DNA from 4 places in the Pseudomonas sp. DNDY-54 genome. Region 1 is predicted to be linked to each of the others. Evidence: predicted binding sites of a transcription regulator. Region 1 holds the regulator's gene; each other region holds the start of a gene.
What was found. The regulator FliA, encoded in region 1, starts transcription of late flagellar genes. The targets are predictions, from matches to a motif close to CTAAAGTTTNNNNNNNNNNNGCCGNTAA.
Positions count from the first base shown of each region.

Region 2: a site for FliA is predicted at 2,574-2,601, ahead of K4O48_RS13995 (methyl-accepting chemotaxis protein). Genes of this name have one in related genera too.
Region 3: a site for FliA is predicted at 3,096-3,123, ahead of flgM (flagellar biosynthesis anti-sigma factor FlgM). Genes of this name have one in related genera too.
Region 4: a site for FliA is predicted at 1,439-1,466, ahead of motA (flagellar motor stator protein MotA). Genes of this name have one in related genera too.

Region 1 covers NZ_CP082271.1:2,857,531-2,862,769, forward strand. Annotated here, with positions in the region: gene K4O48_RS13170 (chemotaxis protein CheA) at 1-298, opposite strand, end outside; gene K4O48_RS13175 (protein phosphatase CheZ) at 311-1,105, opposite strand; gene K4O48_RS13180 (chemotaxis response regulator CheY) at 1,129-1,503, opposite strand; gene fliA (RNA polymerase sigma factor FliA) at 1,619-2,344, opposite strand; gene fleN (flagellar synthesis regulator FleN) at 2,363-3,190, opposite strand; gene flhF (flagellar biosynthesis protein FlhF) at 3,282-4,562, opposite strand; gene flhA (flagellar biosynthesis protein FlhA) at 4,578-5,239, opposite strand, start outside.
Region 2 covers NZ_CP082271.1:3,036,674-3,041,912, reverse strand. Annotated here, with positions in the region: gene K4O48_RS14010 (sulfite exporter TauE/SafE family protein) at 179-913, opposite strand; gene K4O48_RS14005 (CAP domain-containing protein) at 1,093-1,989, shown strand; gene K4O48_RS14000 (STAS/SEC14 domain-containing protein) at 1,997-2,368, opposite strand; gene K4O48_RS13995 (methyl-accepting chemotaxis protein) at 2,664-4,259, shown strand; gene K4O48_RS13990 (peptidylprolyl isomerase) at 4,362-4,643, opposite strand; gene K4O48_RS13985 (hypothetical protein) at 4,923-5,239, opposite strand, start outside.
Region 3 covers NZ_CP082271.1:169,762-175,000, forward strand. Annotated here, with positions in the region: gene K4O48_RS00805 (FliG C-terminal domain-containing protein) at 1-171, shown strand, start outside; gene fliH (flagellar assembly protein FliH) at 178-876, shown strand; gene fliI (flagellar protein export ATPase FliI) at 878-2,209, shown strand; gene K4O48_RS00820 (flagellar export protein FliJ) at 2,206-2,631, shown strand; gene flgM (flagellar biosynthesis anti-sigma factor FlgM) at 3,157-3,432, shown strand; gene flgN (flagellar protein FlgN) at 3,429-3,869, shown strand; gene fliD (flagellar filament capping protein FliD) at 4,357-5,239, shown strand, end outside.
Region 4 covers NZ_CP082271.1:3,749,371-3,754,609, reverse strand. Annotated here, with positions in the region: gene K4O48_RS17495 (HDOD domain-containing protein) at 1-1,405, opposite strand, end outside; gene motA (flagellar motor stator protein MotA) at 1,567-2,418, shown strand; gene motB (flagellar motor protein MotB) at 2,427-3,431, shown strand; gene rsgA (small ribosomal subunit biogenesis GTPase RsgA) at 3,502-4,533, opposite strand; gene K4O48_RS17475 (class I SAM-dependent methyltransferase) at 4,658-5,239, shown strand, end outside.

The DNA of each region.
Region 1 (5,239 bases):
TGACGGAGTCCAGTGCCTGGAGCACGACGTCCATCAATTCCGAATCGACGCGACGCTCACCCTTACGCAGGATGTCGAAGACGTTTTCCGCGATGTGGCAGCACTCGACCAGCTCATGCAGCTGGAGGAAACCGGCACCGCCTTTTACCGTGTGGAAACCGCGAAAAATCGCATTGAGCAACGCGGCGTCGTCGGGGCTGCTTTCCAGCTCCACCAGTTGCTCTGACAATAGTTCGAGAATCTCGCCGGCCTCAACCAGGAAGTCCTGGAGGATTTCTTCATCGGCGTCGAAGCTCATATTCACCTTCCCCTAAAAGCCCAGGCTCGAAAGCAGATCATCGACATCGTCCTGCCCGGATACGACATCCTCACGTATATCGGCATGCATCTGCGGACCTTCACCATGGGAAGGCTCTTTTTCTTGTTTTTTCTTTTCCTGCTCGGCGCGCATGGCGTCGCGGTCATGCTGAATGCCGGCGACGCGATCAACTTGCCCCGCCATCAGAACAAGATTGAGCAGGTTGCTTTCGAGTTCGGTGATCAGGCGCGTGACGCGTTTGATGACTTGTCCGGTCAGGTCCTGAAAATCCTGAGCCAGCATGATCTCGCTTAGATTCTGAGAGAGCTGGCTGCCATCGTTCATGCTGCGCTGAAGAAACTGATCGATTCGCTTGACCAACTCACGGAACTGCTCAGCGTTCATTTCGCGGCGCATGAAGCGCTGCCAATCGGCGGTCAAGCTCTGCGCTTCGTAGCTGACGTAGTTCACCAACGGCGCTGATTCTTCCACCAGATCCATGGTGCGGTTGGCCGCTTTTTCGGTCATCTCCACGACGTAGGAAAGGCGATCGGTCGCATCGGTAATTGGCGATGGATCACCACCTGTCGCGCAGGTATCCATTTCAAGCTTGACGATGGCGTTGTGCAATTCGCGGGTGAGCTTGCCAACTTCGAGATAGAGCCCGTGATTACGCGCCTGATTGAGCTCGTTGAACATCTGCGTGGCTTCGTCGAAGCGGCCCTGTTGCAGACTTTCAATTAATTGGGGTGCATGAGCCTTCAGAGTTGCTTCGAACTCTGCCAGGCTTTGGTCTGCTTGCGTCATAGTGCCCTCGCGGCGTTACTGCTTCAGCCGTTGACGCGCTCGAAGATCTTTTCAATCTTCTCTTTGAGCACTTGAGCCGTGAATGGCTTGACGACGTAACCGTTTACCCCGGCCTGCGCGGCCTCGATGATCTGATCGCGCTTTGCTTCGGCGGTCACCATCAACACAGGCAGGTGCTTCAGACGTTCGTCGGCACGCACGGCGCGCAGCAAGTCGATACCGCTCATGCCAGGCATGTTCCAGTCTGTAACGAGGAAATCGAAGCTACCGCTTTTCAACATCGGCAAGGCAGTGGTGCCATCATCCGCTTCGGCGGTGTTGGTAAATCCCAGATCACGCAAAAGGTTCTTGATGATCCGTCTCATGGTCGAAAAGTCGTCGACGATGAGGATTTTCATGTTCTTGTCCAAGTACACCTCCGTAAATCACGAATCTCAGAACCTGCTCACGGTCTGTTGCGGGCTTCACGAATGAAGCGCGTAAGCGGTCTAATACTTTATTGCCGACCTGCCGTTAACGAGCGCGCCATTCACCCAGGCGAGCCCGCAGACGTGCCGCGCACTGACTGTGCAGCTGACTCACCCGCGATTCGCTCACACCTAGCACCTGGCCTATTTCCTTCAAATTCAACTCTTCGTCGTAATACAGCGAAAGCACCAGCTTTTCACGCTCAGGCAAGTTGCCAATGGCCTCGGCCAGCGCCTGTTGGAATCGCTCATCTTCGAGATCGCGAAACGGCTCCGGATGAGTGCTTGCCGCATCTTCCTCGAACTCGCCGTGCTCACCTTCCTGAAGCAGATCATCAAAACTGAACAAACGGCTACCCAAGGTGTCGCCCAGAATGCCGTAGTACTCATCGAGACTCAATTTAAGTTCGGCCGCAACGTCCTGATCTTTAGCGTCGCGACCGGTTCTGGCTTCAATTGCCCGAATCGCCTCACTGACCATCCGCGAATTGCGATGCACCGAACGCGGCGCCCAATCGCCCTTGCGCACCTCGTCAAGCATCGCGCCGCGGATGCGGATACCGGCATAGGTCTCGAAACTGGCGCCCTTGCCTGCGTCGTATTTTTTTGACGCTTCCAGCAAGCCGATCATCCCGGCCTGCATCAGATCATCGACCTGCACGCTCGCCGGCAAACGCGCCAGGAGGTGATAGGCGATGCGTTTGACTAACGGCGCGTATTGGTCGATGAGCTGATATTGCGAGTCTTTAGCGTGAGCTTTGCTGTAATACATACTGAACCCAGCCGCTTGTTATTCGTGAGGCTCTGCGGCGGGCCTGACGAGGCGCTCCACAAAGAATTCCAAATGACCACGTGGCGATGCGGGCAGCGGCCAGCTGTCCACCTTCTGCGCGATGGCCTTGAATGCCAATGAGCACTTGGCTCGCGGATAGGCTTCGTACACGGCGCGCTGCTTCTGTACCGCCTTGCGCACCGCTTCGTCGTAAGGAATCGCGCCGACATATTGCAACGCCACGTCGAGAAATCGCTCGGTGACTTTGGTCAGCTTGGCGAACAGGTTGCGGCCTTCCTGCGGCGCGTGTGCCATGTTTGCCAGGACCCGAAAACGGCTGATGCCATAGTCGCGGTTGAGCAACTTGATCAATGCGTAAGCATCGGTGATTGAGGTGGGCTCGTCAGTCACCACCAGCAGGACTTCCTGCGCCGCGCGCACGAAGCTCACTACGCCGTCGCCAATACCGGCGGCCGTGTCGATGATCAGCACATCGATGTCGTTGCCGATGTCGCTGAAGGCCTGAATCAGCCCCGAATGCTGCAGCGAAGAGAGCTGCACCATGCTCTGCGTACCGGATGCCGCGGGCACGACGCGAATACCGCCCGGTCCCTGAATCATCACGTCACGCAAATCGCATTCCCCGGCGATGACATCAGCCAGCGTGCGCTTGGTGGTCAACCCCAGCAGCACGTCCACGTTGGCCAAACCAAGGTCGGCATCAAGCAGCACCACCCGGCGACCGAGCTCAGCCAGGGCCAGCGACAGATTGACCGACACGTTGGTCTTGCCGACGCCACCTTTGCCGCCAGTCACCGCAATAACCTGTACGGGATGAATACCCATGTTCAAACGCCTATCTCTTTCTGGAGCCCTAGGGCCATCGATGCGTTCAGCCAGAACGCGTCTACTTGGTGTGCGTCACGGAGCAAAGCGTTCATCCGACCCTCCGTGAAGATGCGTTGTACAGACCCGAGAACATATCAGCCATGGTTTCCTCGCTGGGATCTTCCTGGGTCTGCAAGCTCACCGCTCGGCTCACCAGTTGATGGCTGCGCGGCAGATGCAGATCTTCAGGGATGCGCGGCCCGTCGGCGAGGTAGGCGATGGGCAGATGCTGGCTGATGGTAAGACCCAGCACATCACCCAGGCTCCCGGCCTCATCCAGTTTAGTCAGAATGCAGCCAGCCAGCCCGCAACCGCGGTAATGATGCCAGGTCGCCTTGAGCACCTGGCTCTGGCTGGTCGCCGGCAAGACCAGGTAATTCTTCGACTTGATACCGCGATCGGCCAGCGCCTCGAGCTGCGCACGCATCATCGGGTCACCGGCAGGCAGGCCAGCCGTGTCGATAAGAATCAGACGCTTGCGGGCCAGAGGGGCGAGACTTTTGCTCAGCGGCTGGCTTGGGTCGATCTGGATGACCGGCACGTTGAGGATGCGGCCCAGTGTATTCAGCTGCTCCTGTGCGCCGATACGATAGTTGTCCATGCTTGCCAGGGCGATGCTCTGAGGGCCGTGCTTGAGCACATAACGGGCCGCGAGCTTGGCGAGTGTAGTGGTTTTGCCGGCACCGGCAGGGCCAACCAACGCGATGATCCCACCCTCTTCCAGCGGCTCGGTCTTGGTAACCTTGATCGATTGCGCCAGGTGCGCCAGTACCATACGCCACGCCTGGCGCGGCTCGGTCACGGCCGATACTTTTTCAAGCAGGGCGCGAGACAGGTCTGCCGGCAGGCCGATGCGCTGCAGACGACGCCAGAGGCTGGCTTGCTGCGGACGGCGGCTCTGCTCGTGTCCCCAGGCAAGCGATCCGAGTTGCACCTCGATCAGCTCGCGCAACCCCTGGAGCTCCGATTGCATGGCCTCCATTGCTCGGGAATCCGACGCGGCAGGAGCGGCAACCGGCTTCGACTGTGCGGGCGCGGCAGGTTTCTCGGCATGCAGTTGACGGTCCTGTCCGGCCGGATGGCGCGACGGCGCTTGCAGCTCGGCGTGAGCACTGGCGATGCGTGCCTGAGTCTTGCGCAGCTCGGCTTCGAGCGCCGCATTCGGCTGCTTCGGGGCTGCTGGCTCCATCGGGTAATCAAGCACAGCGGTCAGCTCGACGCCGCCAGCGACCCGACGGTTTCCCGTGATCACCGCATCGGCGCCCAGTTCGTCACGGATCATTTTCATGGCGATCCGCATGTCGGCTGCGAAGAAACGTTTGACCTGCATGGCCTGTACCCTCGATTAATTCTGGCCCACCGTTGAAACGATGGTGACTTGCTTGTTATCCGGTATTTCCTGATAGGCCAGCACATGAATGTTCGGTACGGCGAGTCGGGCGAAGCGCGACAGCATCGCGCGGACCGGACCTGCCACCAGCAGAATCGCTGGCTTACCCATCATTTCTTGACGCTGTGCCGCTTCTACCAGAGACCTTTGCAATTTTTCGGCCATTCCTGGCTCGAGGAGAATGCCATCTTCCGAGCCCTGTCCAGCCTTCTGCAGACTGTTTAGCAATATCTGTTCCAACCTGGGCTCAAGGGTGATCACAGGCAGCTGCGGCTCAAGCCCTACAACGTTTTGCACAATGGCACGGGACAACGCGACCCGCACCGCCGCCACCATCGCGGCGGGATCTTGACTCTTGGCTGCGACATTCGCGATGGCCTCGGCGATGGTTCGAATGTCCCGAACCGGTACCTGCTCCTGCAGCAGCGCCTGAAGCACCTTGAGCAGCGTCGACAGTGAAATCATCCCCGGCACCAGCTCTTCAGCCAGCTTCGGCGAGCTCTTCGCGAGAAGCTGCATCAGCTGTTGAACCTCCTCATGACCGAGGAGCTCGTGCGCATGCTTGTGCAAGACCTGATTAAGATGCGTCGCAACCACGGTGCTGGCATCCACGACCG
Region 2 (5,239 bases), 180 kb from region 1:
TGAACAAACCGATCACCACCAGCAGTCCGATCAGGAAAATGATGCCGATTGTGCTACCTAGAAACTTCAGCATAACGATGACTCCTGTTGCAGTGGGTACATCAATTCCGACTGAGCATGGCGGTGATCGTTCAGAGCAGCGAAGTTTCGGGGTGCCGGTAGAGGCTCAATGCTGGCGTCAGAGATGCTTCCAGATCAGCTGCAGGCCGGCGATCAGCATGCCGATGCGGGCAATCCGATAGAACCAGGTGTGATCGATGCGCTTGTGTAGCCAAAGCCCGGCCCAGACGCCGAATGGCACGATGGGTGCGAGGGTCAGGCTCAGCATCAGGTTTTCGTGGCCGAACTGGCCGAGCGCAGCATAGGGAATCAGCTTGATCGCGTTGGTCATCAGAAAAAACAGGTTGATGGTCGCGACGTAGCGCAGCTTGTCCAGTTGCTGCGGGAGCAGGTGCATCATGATCGGCGGCCCGCCGGCGTGTGCGACGAAGCTGGTAAATCCCGCAATCGAGGAGAGGAGCGTGCCTCGGCCGCGCTGCAGTGGCCTGGGTTTGTCGTTGTTGGTCAGCAGCCCGAGCAGCACGAACCCCACGGCGATGGCGCCCATCATCAGGCCGATCATGCGTTCATCGAGCAGGCCGAACGTCAGTGAGCCGAGCGCAATGCCGATCAGCGCACCGGGCAGCATCACCTTCAGGTTGGCAATGTCCCACTTGCCGAAGTAGGCCTTCAGCCCCACCACGTCGGCCAGGCAGAGAATCGGCAACATCACGGCGGCAGCCTGTTTCGGCGAAATGGCCAGGGCCAGCAACGGCACGGCAATACCGCCCAATGCGCCACCAAAACCGCCTTTGGACAGCCCGGTCAAAAAGATGGCCGGAAGGGCGAATAGCAGGAAATCGGAGAGGGTCATGTAGGTGATCGGTCAATAGAAGCCGCTTGGTTAGGCATCATCCCATGCGGATGCGCGTTATGGCGCGTACAACAACGGTCGCGTTTGAAGCGCGTATCTCAGTCGCTGCTGCTATCGCCGTGGATCGCTTGCGGCCACTCGTGGTCAGGATGCTTAACCGCAGCCCGACAAGGTGATGCATGAAACTGCCCAACTTCGCTTCACTCGGCCACTCGACACCCGTGCTCGAGCGGTCGCATGCAATACCCACCGCGTGTCTGACGCTTGTGGCGCTGTTCAGCGCCCAGACACAGGCTCAGGAGTCCGATCTGGTGAGTCTGGTCAACGAGTTCCGTGGGTCTTCCCAGAGCTGTGGAGACGGCGAGGCTCAGGCTGTCGGACCGTTGGCCCCGAACGAGGCATTGGCGTTGCCACTGGCTACCAGTGGCACGCAGCTGCAGCAGGCGCTGCAGGATTCCGGGTACCGGCCGGCCAAGCTGCAAGCCATTTCGGTTTCGGGTCCGGCCGATGCGCAGAGCGCGATGCAGGCGCTCAAACAGCGTTATTGCGCACCGCTACGCAGTCAGGATTATGCCGAGATCGGCGTATCGCGTGACGGTACGACCTGGCAAGTGTTGCTCGCCAAACCGTTACTCGCCCCGGACCTTGGCGATTGGCAACAGGTTGGCAAGAACATCCTGCAGCGGGTCAACGAGGCGCGGGCCAAGTCGCGTCGCTGCGGTAGCCAGTCGTTTGACCCCGCACCGGCGCTTAGCTGGAACGCTGAACTCGGTGATACGGCGCTGGCCCACAGCCGCGACATGGCCAAGCAGAAGTACTTCGCGCATCAGGCGCCGGATGGCAGCCAGGTCAGCGACCGTGCCAGTCGCGCCGGCTATCGCTGGGAGCGGATCGGCGAGAACATCGCGGCGGGGCAGGGCTCGGCGGAGCAGGTTGTCGCCGGCTGGCTGGCCAGTCCCGGGCACTGCAGCAACATCATGAATGCGACGTTTACCGAAATGGGCGCGGCCTACGCCATTAACAAGGACAGCGCTGCGGTGAGCTATTGGACGCAGGTCTTCGGTAAGCCTCGTTGACACCCGATCAGATCTGTCCCTCAAGCCACTGATGCGCCTCGGTTGCCCGATCTTGGTCGTACGCCTTGATGGTCAGGCCAGGAATCAGCGCGCCTTCGAGCTCGCTGGTTTTCCTGACCCACTCCTTCGCCGAAACCACGGCGCAGCGGTCGAAGCGGCGGATGAAACGAAACATCTGCGGAAGCCGCGACAGCTCGACGCCTACCGCGCCGAGGGTGGGCATGTCGAAGTCGCCGACCCGAAAGAGCATCTGTCCATGGGTGATGCCTTCGGATTTTCTCATCAGCTCATCCAGCGCAAAGCGCATTTCGTTGCTGTCGAGCTTGCCGGAAAAATCCACGTCGATGCGTTTGTCACCAATCCGGGTTACGTGAAACATGAGGCGTTCCTCTCAGCTGAGTTCGTGTCATGAGAGCGGGCTGTCGTTACCAGACGATAGCCGTTGCCCCGCGTTTGGGCAGGCTAATCAGTCATCTTTACGAGGCTTTTGTTGATTGAGGTCAGTGTGTCTGGCACCTGTCCGTGAACCATTATTTGAATGGAAAGCGCTCTAGCGTGCGTGTTCCAGAAAGCTGATCGGCGGTATCAAGTTGTTCCAGATGCGGCCGAGAACCGGGCAAGTGCGACGCTGTCCAGGATGGCACCGCTTTCTTTCCCTGTAGTTGGATACCCCCATGACCAGCACTTTAGCGAACGTCATTCAGTCCGTTTTACGCGGGCTGGGTCTACGCACCATCAACCTGCAATTCTTCTTTTCCTACAGCCTGATTTTCCTCTGCGCAGCGCTGACGGCCGGCGTCCTGTTCATGTCCAGCAAGGACGCCAGCCAGATTGACATGGCCGGCGCGCAGCGCATGCTCAGCCAGAAGATGATGAAGGAGTCGTTGCTGGCTGCGCAGGGCATCGGTGGCCCGGCGGACGCCGAGAAGACAATCCAGCGGTTCGAGCTGTCGCATCGCTTGCTGATGAAGGGTGACCGCAGCCAGGGCGTCGCCCCGGTGGAACTGGCCAGCGCCCAGCCGCACCTGCAGCGCGTCGACCAGATCTGGCAGCGCTACCGTCCCGCCGTGCAGGCACTGGCCGCCGGTCAGAGCCCGGACCTGAAGGCTCTCGCGACGGATGCCAATGACATTCTCGCGGCCTCCAACGAAGTGGTTTCACTGATCTCTGCCGAGGCAAACCGCAGCGCTTCCCAGCAGCTCTGGGTGGCGATGGCGTCGACTTTCTGCATTCTGCTGCTGGTCGTTCTTGGCCGTATCGCAGGCATGAACTGGCTGATGCTGCAGATCGACGAGTTGCGCGGCCGCCTGGAAAAGGTCAGCCAGGGCGATTTTTCCGCGCCGCTGCAGGTGCGTCATGCGGACGATGAAATGGGCATGATCACACTGGCGTACAACCGCCTGCTGGGGCAGGTTGGCGAGATGATCAAGGGCATGCGCCTGGCCGCTGACGACGTTGATGGTCAGTGCGTTCGCATGGCCAACCTTGCGAGCGATAGCGCGCGTAATGTCGAAGGGCAGCAGGCCGAGATCGATCAGGTCGCGACGGCCATGAACGAAATGCTCGCGACCTCACAAGAGGTGGCGCGCAGCACTGTCGAAGCCGCCAGCGCCGCGGATATCGCGGAGCAGGAAACCAATACCGGCAGCGCGGTGATGAATGAATCGGTTGGCGCCATCCGCGTTCTGAGCGGCCATGTCGATGGGCTGTCCGATGTCATGCAGCAGCTGGTGCAGGACAGCCATGAAATCGGCAAAGTGCTCAACGTGATCAGTGGTATCGCCGAACAGACCAATCTGCTGGCGCTCAACGCGGCCATCGAGGCGGCGCGTGCGGGCGAGCAGGGGCGCGGTTTCGCGGTAGTTGCCGACGAGGTTCGCAGCCTGGCCAGCCGCACCCAGAGTTCGGCGAAGGAGGTCAGTGTGCTGGTCGAGCGGTTGCAGAGCCAGGCCACCCGCGCAGGTGAAGCTATGGTCGCTTCACGCCAGAGCAGCACGGTTACGCTCACCCAGATCGAGGCAGCTCAGCGTGCGCTGGGTCAGATCGTCGGCGCGGTGCAGACCATTCGCGGAATGACCAATCAGATCGCCACCGCGGCGGAGGAGCAGTCGCAGGTTGCCGAAGACATGAATCAATCGCTGACGCGCATCGCCCAGGTGGCTGATCAGGCCGCCAACGCAACGCAAGACACGGCGGTATCAGGCAATACCATCATGCAGAGCATGAAAGGGCTCAAGACATTGACTGGACGTTTCCGGCTCGAGGCGTGATCAGTAGAAAGCGGAGCGGGGAGGTGCGGTGTGAAAGCGCCGCTTCGCATGGGTTGCAGAAGAGCGGCGAGTCCCCGCACATGGCGTGCGGGGACGGCGGGATCAGTCCTGGCGGCTGGTCACTTCCAGCAGGTGATAACCGAACTGGGTCTTCACCGGGCCTTGCACTTCGTTTAACGGAGCGCTGAACACGACGGTGTCGAATTCCTTGACCATCTGGCCTGGGCCGAACGAACCCAGATCACCGCCCTGGCGGCTGGACGGGCAGGTGGAGTTGTCCTTGGCCACCTGAGCGAAGTCGGCGCCGCCTTCGATGGCAGCTTTCAGCTCGTTGCACTTTTCTTCAGTGGGAACCAGGATGTGGCGGGCAGTGGCTCGGGCCATGGGGGTGTCTCCTCTAGGAAAGTTGCGAGCCTACCGGATTTGTTCAGCGATTCAAGCATCGCGGGCGCTCATCCTCTTCGGACGGCGCTTGCATAGGATCGCGCGGCGTCGGTCATCATCCGCATCCCACCTGTAGCGTGAGAATGTCATCGGCTTAATGGGCCGACGCGCCTGGCGGCTGCAATGCTGCCTCGCTACGTGCAAATTACTCGGCGCGCTTAGCAGCGTTAAACCTGAGAAGTGGTACCCGCGGGGCGGGCCTTCCAGACGGATAGTCGTTCACTGCCCGGATTTAAGCCTTCGCAGCGCGCGTGCATAGTCGTGCCGCGCTGAGGTCAGTTCGTAGGCGTTAGCGGCCCATCGTGTCTTGCCGTATAGCGATTCGTACTCGATGTGAATCTGAACCTGATGCTCAGTCAGGAGCTTCAGGTTCTCGAGCAGGCAGAGCTCCATGCGGTCGTTCGCAATCGCCAACAGCATGATTTCCTGACCACTCTTGATGGCCGTTTTCGGCGGCAGCCACGCCTTGCTGAAGCACATGGGCTCTAACTCGACCGCCAGCAGCGCGTCTTCCCACACGTTGTGCGAAAGGTCGT
Region 3 (5,239 bases), 1.7 Mb from region 1:
GCGATGCCCAAGCGCCAGGCGCAGCAGATGGAATCGATCAATCGTCGTCAGGGCCCGGTGCCCTTGTCGCGTGTAGAGCAGGTGCGCAAGGACATCATGGCGGTGGTCCGCGAGATGTCCGCTGACGGTGACCTGCAGGTTCAGTTGTTCCGCGAACAGACGGTCGAGTAAGCGCCGATGAGCATCAAGATCATCAAGGGTGAAGGCCGGTCCTGGCGTCCGTTTCGGTTTCCGCCGCGGGTCAGAACCGCGGCGGAGCTGACCGACAGCGTGGCGGGCGATCCGGCGGCGCTGCAGCGTGCCGTCGCCGACGGTTTCCAGGAAGGCATCGACAAAGGCTACGAACAGGGTCTGGAGCAGGGCCGCGAGGCGGGTCATCGCGAGGGCTTCGAGCGCGGCGTTGAAGACGGCAAGGCCGTTGGCCGAGAAGAAGGGCGCGTCCAGGGCCGTCGCGCGTTCGAGGAAGCGGCCCGGCCGATGGATGAGCTGGTCGAGCGCTTCGAGCGCTTCCGTCAGGAATTCGAACAGGCGCGGCGTGAACAACTGCTGGAGCTGGTGCAGAAAGTCTCCAAGCAGGTGATCCGCTGCGAGCTCACCCTGCATCCGACGCAACTGCTCTCGTTGGCTGAAGAAGCGTTGGCCGCTATGCCGGGTGACCAGGAGGACGTACGTATCCTGCTCAATCCCGAGGAATGCACCCGGATCAAGGAACTGGCGCCCGAGCGTGCCGCGGCTTGGCGTCTGGTGCCGGACGACAAGCTGGCGCTCGGCGAGTGCCGGGTGATCACCGCCGAGTCGGAAGCCGACATCGGCTGTCAGCAGCGCCTGGATTCATGCATGGACACGCTGGGCGAACACATCAGGGCGGAAGCCTGAGATGTCCCTGCGCGAGAGCTTCCGGCTCGACGAGGCGCTGCGCTCGCTGGACACCGTGCAGCTGGCGAAAGTCAGCGGCCGGCTGGTGCGCGTCTCCGGCATGCTGCTGGAAAGCCTCGGCTGCCAGCGCATGACCGGCCAGCGCTGCTTCGTCGAACAGGGCGATGGCAGCATGCTCGAAGCGCAGGTGGTGGGCTTCAATCGCGATATCACTTATCTGATGCCATTCAAGAAGCCGGTTGGGCTGACCTCCGGTTCGCGTGTTTTCCCCGCACCGGACGATGCCAAGCTGCATATCGATGAATCCTGGCTGGGCCGGGTGGTCAACGGCCTCGGTGAGCCGCTGGATGAAATGGGCAAGCTCAGCGGGCGCGATCCACTGCCCACCGAGCTGCCCTCCGTCAACCCGCTCAAACGCAAGCCGGTCAGCGAACCGCTGGACGTCGGCGTGCGCGCGATCAACGCCATGCTGACCCTCGGCAAGGGCCAACGCGTCGGGTTGTTCGCCGGCTCTGGTGTCGGCAAAAGCGTGCTGTTGGGGATGATTACCCGGCAGACCAAGGCTGACGTCGTGGTGGTCGGGCTGATCGGCGAACGTGGGCGCGAGGTGCAGGAGTTTCTGCTGCATTCGCTGGGTGAGGAAGGGCTGAAGAAGGCCGTGGTGGTGGTCGCGCCCGCCAACGAATCGCCGTTGATGCGCCTGAAGGCCACCGAGCTGTGTCACAGCATCGCCGCCTACTTTCGCGACCAGGGCAACGATGTATTGCTGCTGGTGGATTCGCTGACTCGCTACGCCATGGCCCAGCGCGAAATCGCCTTGGCCCTGGGCGAACCGCCGGCCACCAAAGGCTATCCGCCGTCGGTGTTCGGCATGTTGCCGGAACTGGTGGAAAGCGCCGGTAACGGCGCCAATGACAACGGCAGCCTCAGCGCGCTGTACACCGTACTAGCCGAAGGCGATGACCAGCAGGACCCGATCGTCGACTGCGCGCGGGCGATTCTGGATGGGCACATCGTCCTGTCGCGCCGCCTGGCCGATGCCGGGCACTACCCGGCCATCGACGTCTGCGCCTCGGTCAGCCGCTGCATGAGCCAGGTCGGCCAGCCGCCGCACCTCGGCGCGGCGCGTCAGCTCAAGGAGTTCTATAGCACCTACGAGAAGATCAAGGAGCTGATCCCGCTGGGCGGCTACAGCCCGGGCGCGGATCTCAAAACCGATCGTGCGGTGAAGCTGGCGCCCACCATCGAGCGATTTCTGCGCCAGGAAGTGGGCGAGGCCGCGGAGCTGGAAACCAGCCTTGCCATCCTGCAGAGCATCATTAAACAACCATGAAACAGCAGATCGAAACGCTCACGCGCCTGGCGAGCCTGCGCGGCAACCGGGTCAAGCAGATGCTCGGGCAGGTTCAGTATCAGCAGAACCTTTGCCAGCGCTATCGCAACAACATCACCGGCCTCAGCCGCCTGTGCGGTTTCTCTGTGCCGATGAGTACGCCGCTGCAGCGCGACAACCAGCAGCGCTACAAGGCGACGCTGTACAAGATGGTCGAACTGCAGCGCCGCGAACTGGCGGTGGCCGAGCAGGCGCTGGCGCGGATTCAGCAGGAGCTGTTGCAGGCCATGCGCAGCGAGAAGGTGGTCGAGCATGTGATCGACGCCAAGATGCTGCAGTGGCAGCAACTGCTGCTGGCGCAGGAGCAGAAAATTCAGGATGGTTTGGCGGCTCAGACCTGGTGGCGCAATCAGACTGCCTAACGAATGGGTGGTGGGTGTGGCGTTTACGTGTTCGCTCGGCCCCGGCCCCTCACCCCAACCCTCTCCCCGGAGGGGCGAGGGGGCGTGTACGGCGTGATAGCGGAGTGGGTGAGGGGCGTGGAGGCCAGACCGGAGTTGCTGCCCAAGGTAAGGCAGGCAAGATCTGGTCGAGGCCGCTCGCGCCTCGCTGGCGGGAGCTGCCAGAAGCACTGACCCGTTGGCGCAGTTTGCGGCGCCAGAATCCCTGCAAGCGATCGTCAACTTAGGTGTCACCACTGGACGCCGCCGTCGTGGGACAGTCGAAACAGGCAAGGCGTCGTGTTGATCACGCCGTCGATAACCCGCACGGCCAGCCCCCTCTCCCCGCTTGCGGGGAGAGGGTTGGGGTGAGGGGTGGTGGCCAAGCCAGCCGCCGATGTGAGGATCAATAAGGGTCCCGTCCGTCACCCCCGGCAAAAAAACATTTAAGGTTTCCGCCCGAGCGGTCGCTTGTTAGGCAGTAACCACCGAGTTGGAACGAAAATCATGGAAATCAGCCGGCACTTCAAGCCCGCCTCCGTCACACCTACCGAGCTTTCAACGGCCCGTCAGGTCGCCGCTCGCCCGGCTGCTCAGCCAGCCGCACGTCAAGCCGAGAGCCTGCCGTTGGAACAGATGCACGACGCCCTGCGCGCCATGCCCGAGGTCGATCTCGACCGCGTCGCCGCGATCAAGCAAGCCCTGCAGCGCGGTGAAATCTCAACCGACGTGGGCGAGCTGGCGAGCAGCATGCTCAGCTATCACCGCGGAAGCGATGCGTGAGCCAGCGCGAGAAACTGCTTGCCGTCGTCGATGACGATTTGCAGCAGGATTGCGGGGATTACCTCGCCCTGCGCGAGCTGATGCAGGCGCTTTACGGCCGCCTGCTGGAACGCGATGTGCCTGAGATCGACCGTATCAATCTGCAGATCACCGTTCGCGTCGAAGCCATTGCCGCGCGCGCCCAGCGCCGCAGCAAGGTCCTGGCTGCCTTCCGGCTGGAGCCGACGGGTGTCGGCATGCGCCGCCTGCTCTCCAGCTGTTCGGGCGGGCGCGGTGAGTCGCTGCAGCAGCACTGGCAGCAGGTCGGTGATCTCGCTGTGCAGTGTCAGCAATTCAACGAGCACAACGGCAAGCTGCTCGCCATGCACCACGACATCCTTCAGCAGCTGCTCGCCGGTGGGCAAGACGCCCGGCTCTATTCGCCTCAAGCGTACTGACGCTCAGTCCTTCGACGTTCCCTCTTCACCCTGAACAACGCACGTCGCGCTGGCCTTGTGATGCGGGGCAGCGTGTAGGGCCTCACGGGCGGAGCGGTGGATGTGAAAAGCGACATCCATCCTACGTGACGGGCTCCAAGCGTCAGCATTCCCAACGTCAATCCCGAATCTCGACCTGCCGCAGCCAGCATTGCCACATCGCGCCGCTTCGCGGACCCGACTTGCGCCGGCGCGGGCGCTACTTATTCAGTTGCTTGGAAAAGAATTAATCCTTTTCCTTCTCCGCTTTAACTCCCTCGCCTCTGACGTCGCCTTTACAGAGAGATGTTCCGCCCGTCGCGCAGGCGGAAACGGCGTTTCCCCGTTTCCTTGTCGCGTCGCGTAGCGGAAGCCTTTTTTCTGCATGCTGCTGGCTGAAGTGCCCGTAATACGGGGCTTTCAGAACTGGCATCCAACTTGCTGTACAAGAATCCAAGAGGGGATGGTCATGGCTATAAATTCCGATTACGTACAACAGATGTCGACGCAGTTGGCCACTTACGAAGTCCAGGGTTCGCTGGATCGGCTTAACCGTAACGAATCACGCTACAAGGCTCAGCGCGACGCGCTGAGTTCGCTGCGCACGTCGTTGACTACGTTCAAGTCGGCCATCACCAAGCTCAACAGCAGCACGACGAGCATGCTGACCAATAGCGCGACCTCCAGCCAGGAGGGTTACGCCACTGCCACCGTTGGCATGACGGCGCAGCCGGGCAGCTACGACTTCTTTACCGAGCAACTGGCCAGCGCCCATCAAGTCGCGCTAAATGGGCTCACCTCGGCCGACATCGGCGCCGGGAAGCTCACCATAGGCCAGGCTGGCGCTTCATTCGATATCGACCTGAGCACCATCGACAGCGACGGTGATGGTAGTAAGTCGCTGGAAGAACTGGCGGCGGCCATTAACAATCATGCAGCCAACACTGGTACGCAAGCGACCCTGGTGCGCAGCAACGGGGAGGTCTCGTTGGTGTTGTCCAGTGAAGCGACCGGCGCGTCCAATGCGATTACGCTGACTACCGCTGGCACCAGTGCCGGGTTGGACGCCTCCATTACCAGTAAGCTCGAACTGACCAAAGCTCAGGACGCCAAGGTTCGTCTCGGTGGCGAGACGGGCATGCTACTGACTAATTCCAGTAACACCTTCGATAACGTGATCGAGGGCGTCAGCGTGACGTTCACTAAGACCCACACAGCCGGCGAGCAGGCTTTGAACATGGTGATCGCCCAGGACAAAGCCGGCACCAAGGCCAAGGCGCAGACCTTTATCGATGCCTTCAATGCCTTGATGACCAGCTTCGACTCGCTGACCGCCAGCGGCGGCGAGAGCG
Region 4 (5,239 bases), 890 kb from region 1:
CCAGCAGCATGACCACCCGACCCTCGCTGCCGACGGAGCGCAGCAATAAATGTTCACTGGGGAACAGTGACTTTAAAGCACCCGGTAGGAGCGCTGAGAACTGCGCCAGATTGTTTGGTGTCAGTCTGAGCTGCACAGGCTTTTCGAGCAGCCGGCGCAACACCTGGCTCTGATCCGGGTCGATGGTCAGTCTGGCCGCGTCGCGCGGCAGTCCGCTGGTCTGCTGGCTAACGAGGCGCTGCTGCTTACGGTCGACGAGCATCAGCAAGACGCGTTGCATGCCCGCGCATGACAGGGCTTTGCATGCGCTCGCAGTGAGCTGCACGACGTTATCGTAAGGGCTCGGTTCGCTGAGCAGCTCACGGCAATGGGTGCGCCATTGCGCCAGCGCGTCGGTATCGGGGCGCTTCGCGGCCCGCTCGACCTGAAAGACACTCTCCCACGGCCACAGCAACCCTTGAGCGGGGTGCCAGAGGTCGGTTGGCCCGATCTCCCGTGCACTGGTCACGGCTTGCTGATGCACGAGGTGCTGAAGTTCGGTCAGCGGAATCTGAAGATAGAGTCCGGCGAGCCGCTGCCAACGCAGGCTGTGAATGCCGCCCCAGCTGTGGTGCGCTGACATCGCCAAACAATTGGCGAGCACGATGGTGTTGCTTGGTAGTGTGAGCCAGCGGCGGAGATCTGGATCGGCATCGAGCATCTGTTGCTGATGCAGCGGATGTTCGTTGTCACGGGCGATGTGCAGCGCCTTGATCAGCATGCGCCGGTTTTCACTGAGCAGCCGATAACCCTGGGAGACCCAGCCCGGCAAACCCCAGTGTTCAGCCGTTGCCACGCACAGCTCCAGCAGTGACACGCCAAGCAGCGATTGCTCGACCGGACGCGCCGGTTCACGCTTAACCAGTACCCGCTGTTCCCAGCTTTCAAGTAGTTCAGGGTGAGCTGCGACAAGCGCCCAGACGGGTGAGAGAAACAGCAGGCTGCTCCAGTGGATCTCTTGCCAGAGTCGCGCGAGGCGAGACGCGAACAAGCCGTTGGCCTGCTGACTGGCATGGCGGCTGATGAGCACCATCTGCCGCAGCGGGGCCGGAATATCTTGGGGCTGGGCGGCGGGAACCTTGGAGAACAGCGTTTCGGCACGCTTCAAGCCGATGCGACTGAGCGCAACTTCCAGGCTCTCGGCCGGTTTGTTGCGCGATGCGGCGTCGCGGTTGGCTTCGCGAATCACGTTAAGCGCCAGGACCGGGCTTTCCTGAATCAGATCGGCGATCTGACGCATCGACATGCTGCTATCACGCAGCGCCCGCTGGACGCGTGCATAGGGGTCGGCAAACGCTGGCAGGACTACGGCGTCCAGCGCCTCAATCCAGGCGGGAAGCGTGCGGGGGAGAGGTGTCGTGTTCATGGCGCCGCCGAACTAGCATTTCATCGGGATGGCCTTTAGTCTGGCGCAAAAGTACCGATAACCCGAACAATTCTTTCATACGCCCCGCCTGTAACTCAGTGAGCGTGCGACGTCGCGCGACTTCTCCAGGTGCTCTGTACTAGGTTTTAGACGTACCTCTTATGGCAAAAATTATCGGCATCCTTGTAGTCATCGGCAGCGTGCTCGGCGGTTTCGTGCTGTCCGGCGGCAAGATCGGCGCGCTTATCCACCCGTTCGAAGTCATGATCATCGGCGGCGCGGCACTCGGCGGGTTTCTGCAGGCCAACCCGGGCAGCACCATCAAGTTGGTCTTCAAGAAATCGTTGCAGATGTTCAGCACGCGGTTTACGCAGAAGTACTACCTGGAAGTACTGGGGCTGCTGTATGAAATCCTCAACAAGAGCCGACGCGAGGGCATGATGGCGATCGAGGCGGACCTGGAAGAACCCAGCGCCAGCCCGATATTCAGCAAATACCCAGGGATATTGAAAGACGAGCGAATGACCGCGTTCATTTGTGATTATTTGCGGATCATGTCGTCAGGCAACATGGCTCCCCACGAGTTGGAGGGGCTGTTCGATATGGAAATGGCCAGTATCAAAGAGGAGCTGGAGCATCCCTCGCATGCTGTAGCCCGCGTCGCTGATGGCCTGCCCGCGATGGGGATCGTGGCAGCGGTACTGGGTATCGTGATCACGATGTCGATTCTTGCCGACGCGGACAACGCAATGATCGGCGAGAAGGTCGCCACAGCATTGGTCGGCACCTTCCTTGGCATTCTGGCTTCATACGGCTTCTTCGGGCCGCTGGCGGCTGCGCTCGAGCATGACGCCAAGGAAGAGCTGAACCTTTACGAAGGAATCAAGGCGACCCTGGTGGCTTCTGCTTCCGGCATGCCACCGACCCTGGCGGTGGAATTTGGTCGCAAGGTGCTGCTGTCAGCGCATCGCCCGAGCTTCTCGGAGCTCGAACAAGCCATGCGTGGTAGCTAAGCGCAGTCATGGACAATAACCAACCCATCATCGTCAAGCGGGTCAAGAAGGTCGCTGCCGGCCACCATGGCGGTGCATGGAAAATTGCCTTTGCGGATTTCGCTGTGGCGATGATGGCGTTCTTCCTGGTGATGTGGCTGATGAGTTCGGCTACGCCCGAGCAGAAGCGGGCGATTTCCGGGTATTTTCAAGACCCCATCGGTTTTACCGAGAGCGCGAGCCCGCACGTCATCGATCTGGGTGGCACGCCGACTCCATCGCCCGACCGCACGCTTAACGAGGAGATCGATCCGGCCGTTCAGCAGAGCGAATCGAAGATTGACGCCGACCAGGCGGAAACCTTCGCTGAGCAGCTGGAGCGAGAGCGGCTGGAATTGTTATTGCAGGAGCTGCAAAACAAGGTCGATGAGAACCCGGATCTGACCCGTTTCAAAGATCAGATCCTGTTCGAGATCACCCAGGACGGCTTGCGCATCCAGATAATGGATGCGGCTAACCGGCCGATGTTCGCGTTGGGCAGTTCGCGGCTCCAGCCCTATTTCGAAGACATTCTGCTGGCCATGGCCGACACCATTCGCGCGGTGCCGAACAAGATCAGCGTCAGCGGTCACACCGATGCCAAGCCATACTCCGGTCGTGGCGATTATGGCAATTGGGAACTGTCGTCGGAACGCGCCAACGCGGCGCGGCGCACCCTGGTTGCTGGCGGCTATCCCGATGAACAGATTGCCCGTGTAGTGGGCTATGCCTCGTCCGCATTGTTCGACCGGGACGAACCCTTGAATCCGGTCAACCGACGCATCGATATCCTGGTCCTGACGAAAAAGGCCCAGCGTGATATCGAAGGGGCCCAGTCCGATGCGGCGAGCGCATCAACGCCTGCTGAGGCAGCACCTCAGGACGGTGCCTCAACGCCAGCGCTACCCGATCCGCTGCAGTCGCCGCAGCTGCGAGAGCGCCTGAACATCTTCGAGGATGGCGTGTTGAACTTTGACGAGCCCGGCGGCAACTGATCCGGACTCCTGCGACAGTTCAGCGCCAGGGCTGAACGAAGGGAGCTGCTCTGGCGAATTGCTAGAACCGCTAGTAGTCGGCTTCCGGCAAGCTGCTGATGATGTGGCGGTAACTGGCCATCCGCTGCGGCTGGATCTGCCCCTGCTCAAGCCCCTTCAGCAGGGCGCAGCCCGGCTCGCGATCATGCTTGCAGTCGCGGAAGCGACAGTGCCCCAACAGCTCCTGAAACTCGATGAAGCCAGCTTCCACGTCGGCGCGGCTGACATGGCCAAGACCGAATTCACGAATGCCGGGTGAGTCGATGAGCTCGCCACCACCGGGGAAGTGGAACAGTCGTGCTGTGGTGGTCGTATGGGTTCCTTTGCCGGTCATTTCCGACAGCGCGCCGACCCGGGTGTCGACCCCCGGTAGCAGGCTGTTCACCAGCGACGATTTACCCACACCAGACTGACCGACAAACACGCTGACATGCCCGTCCAGCCGTGCTTTCAGGGTCTCCATGCCGGCCCCGTCATGCGCGGAGACTTCCATCAGAGGGTACCCCAGCGTGCGGTACACCGCGAGCAGGGCGTTGAGCGCACCCTCGTTCTGTGCATTGATCAGATCCGCCTTGTTCAGCAGCAGCAACGGTGTAATGCCGGCATGTTCGGCTGCGATCAAGTAACGGTCGATGAGGTTGGCATGAGGCTCAGGTAGCGGCGCGAACACGATGACGATCAGGTTGACGTTGGCCGCAACGGGTTTCAGCTGGCCACGCGTATCGGGCCGGCAGAGTTCGGTCTGGCGCGCTAGCTGGGCGACGATGACCCCGATTCCCTGATTCCCAGGCCGCCAGACGACCTGGTCGCCAGTGACCAGCGCTGGCAGGTTCGCGCGCAAGTGGCAGCGAAAGACCTGGCCGCGATGCTCACCTTCCTGGGCTTCGACCTCAACCTGCACACCGAAGTGAGCGATCACCAGTCCGGTCTGTTCAGGGCCGAGATCGCCACCTTCCAGCTCTTCGATGGCGCGTGATTCGCGTCGTGCAGCGCGCGAAGCGCGCTCATCCTGGATCTTCTCGATGCGCCAGCTTTGCCGGCGGTTGAGGTGGCGTTTGGCCATTTGCGTAGGGTGTCCAGGTGGGAAAAGTAGGCGAGTCTAGCATGCGGCCGAGCGCGGCTATGGGCCTGTATGGGCTGCTGTCAGCCGGTTAGACTCGAGGCCTGTTTCTACGCGACGCGCATCCATGCTGACCTCACCTCTTGCCCGATTTCCCGCCGTTCTGGCCTTGCTCAGCCAACTCTCGTCGCTACTCGTCAGCTGGCTGCTCCTACTGGTTCTGGCACGGCTGCTCGGCTGGCATGTGAGCCTGCTGAGCGCTGCCTGGTTGCAGGGGCTGCTCGCCGCACTTTTCGGTCATCTGTTCGGGTTGTCGCGCTGGTGGCTGCCGATCAACCTGGGTTTTGTACCGGGCCTGGTGCTGCTGCAGGATCACGCACTTCCGCCCTGGCTGCTATTGGTCGGCTTTATTGTTCTCTTGTTGCTGAACTGGAATGCACTCACGGAGCGGGTGCCGCTGTATCTGACCGGGACTGCGGCGGAGCAGCGTCTGATAGAGCGGCTGGCTACGTTGCCTGCTGGATTTCGCTTCGTCGATCTGGGCAGCGGGCTCGGTGGCACTCTGCTGCGGTTGGCGCGGGCGTATCCGACGGCACAGTTTGTCGGCGTCGAGACCGCGCCGCTGACGTTTGCGTTGTGCTGGTTGCGCTGCCTGCTTCAGCGCAACTGCCGGGTACGCTTTCGCAGCTTCTGGCGTGAGCCATTGGGC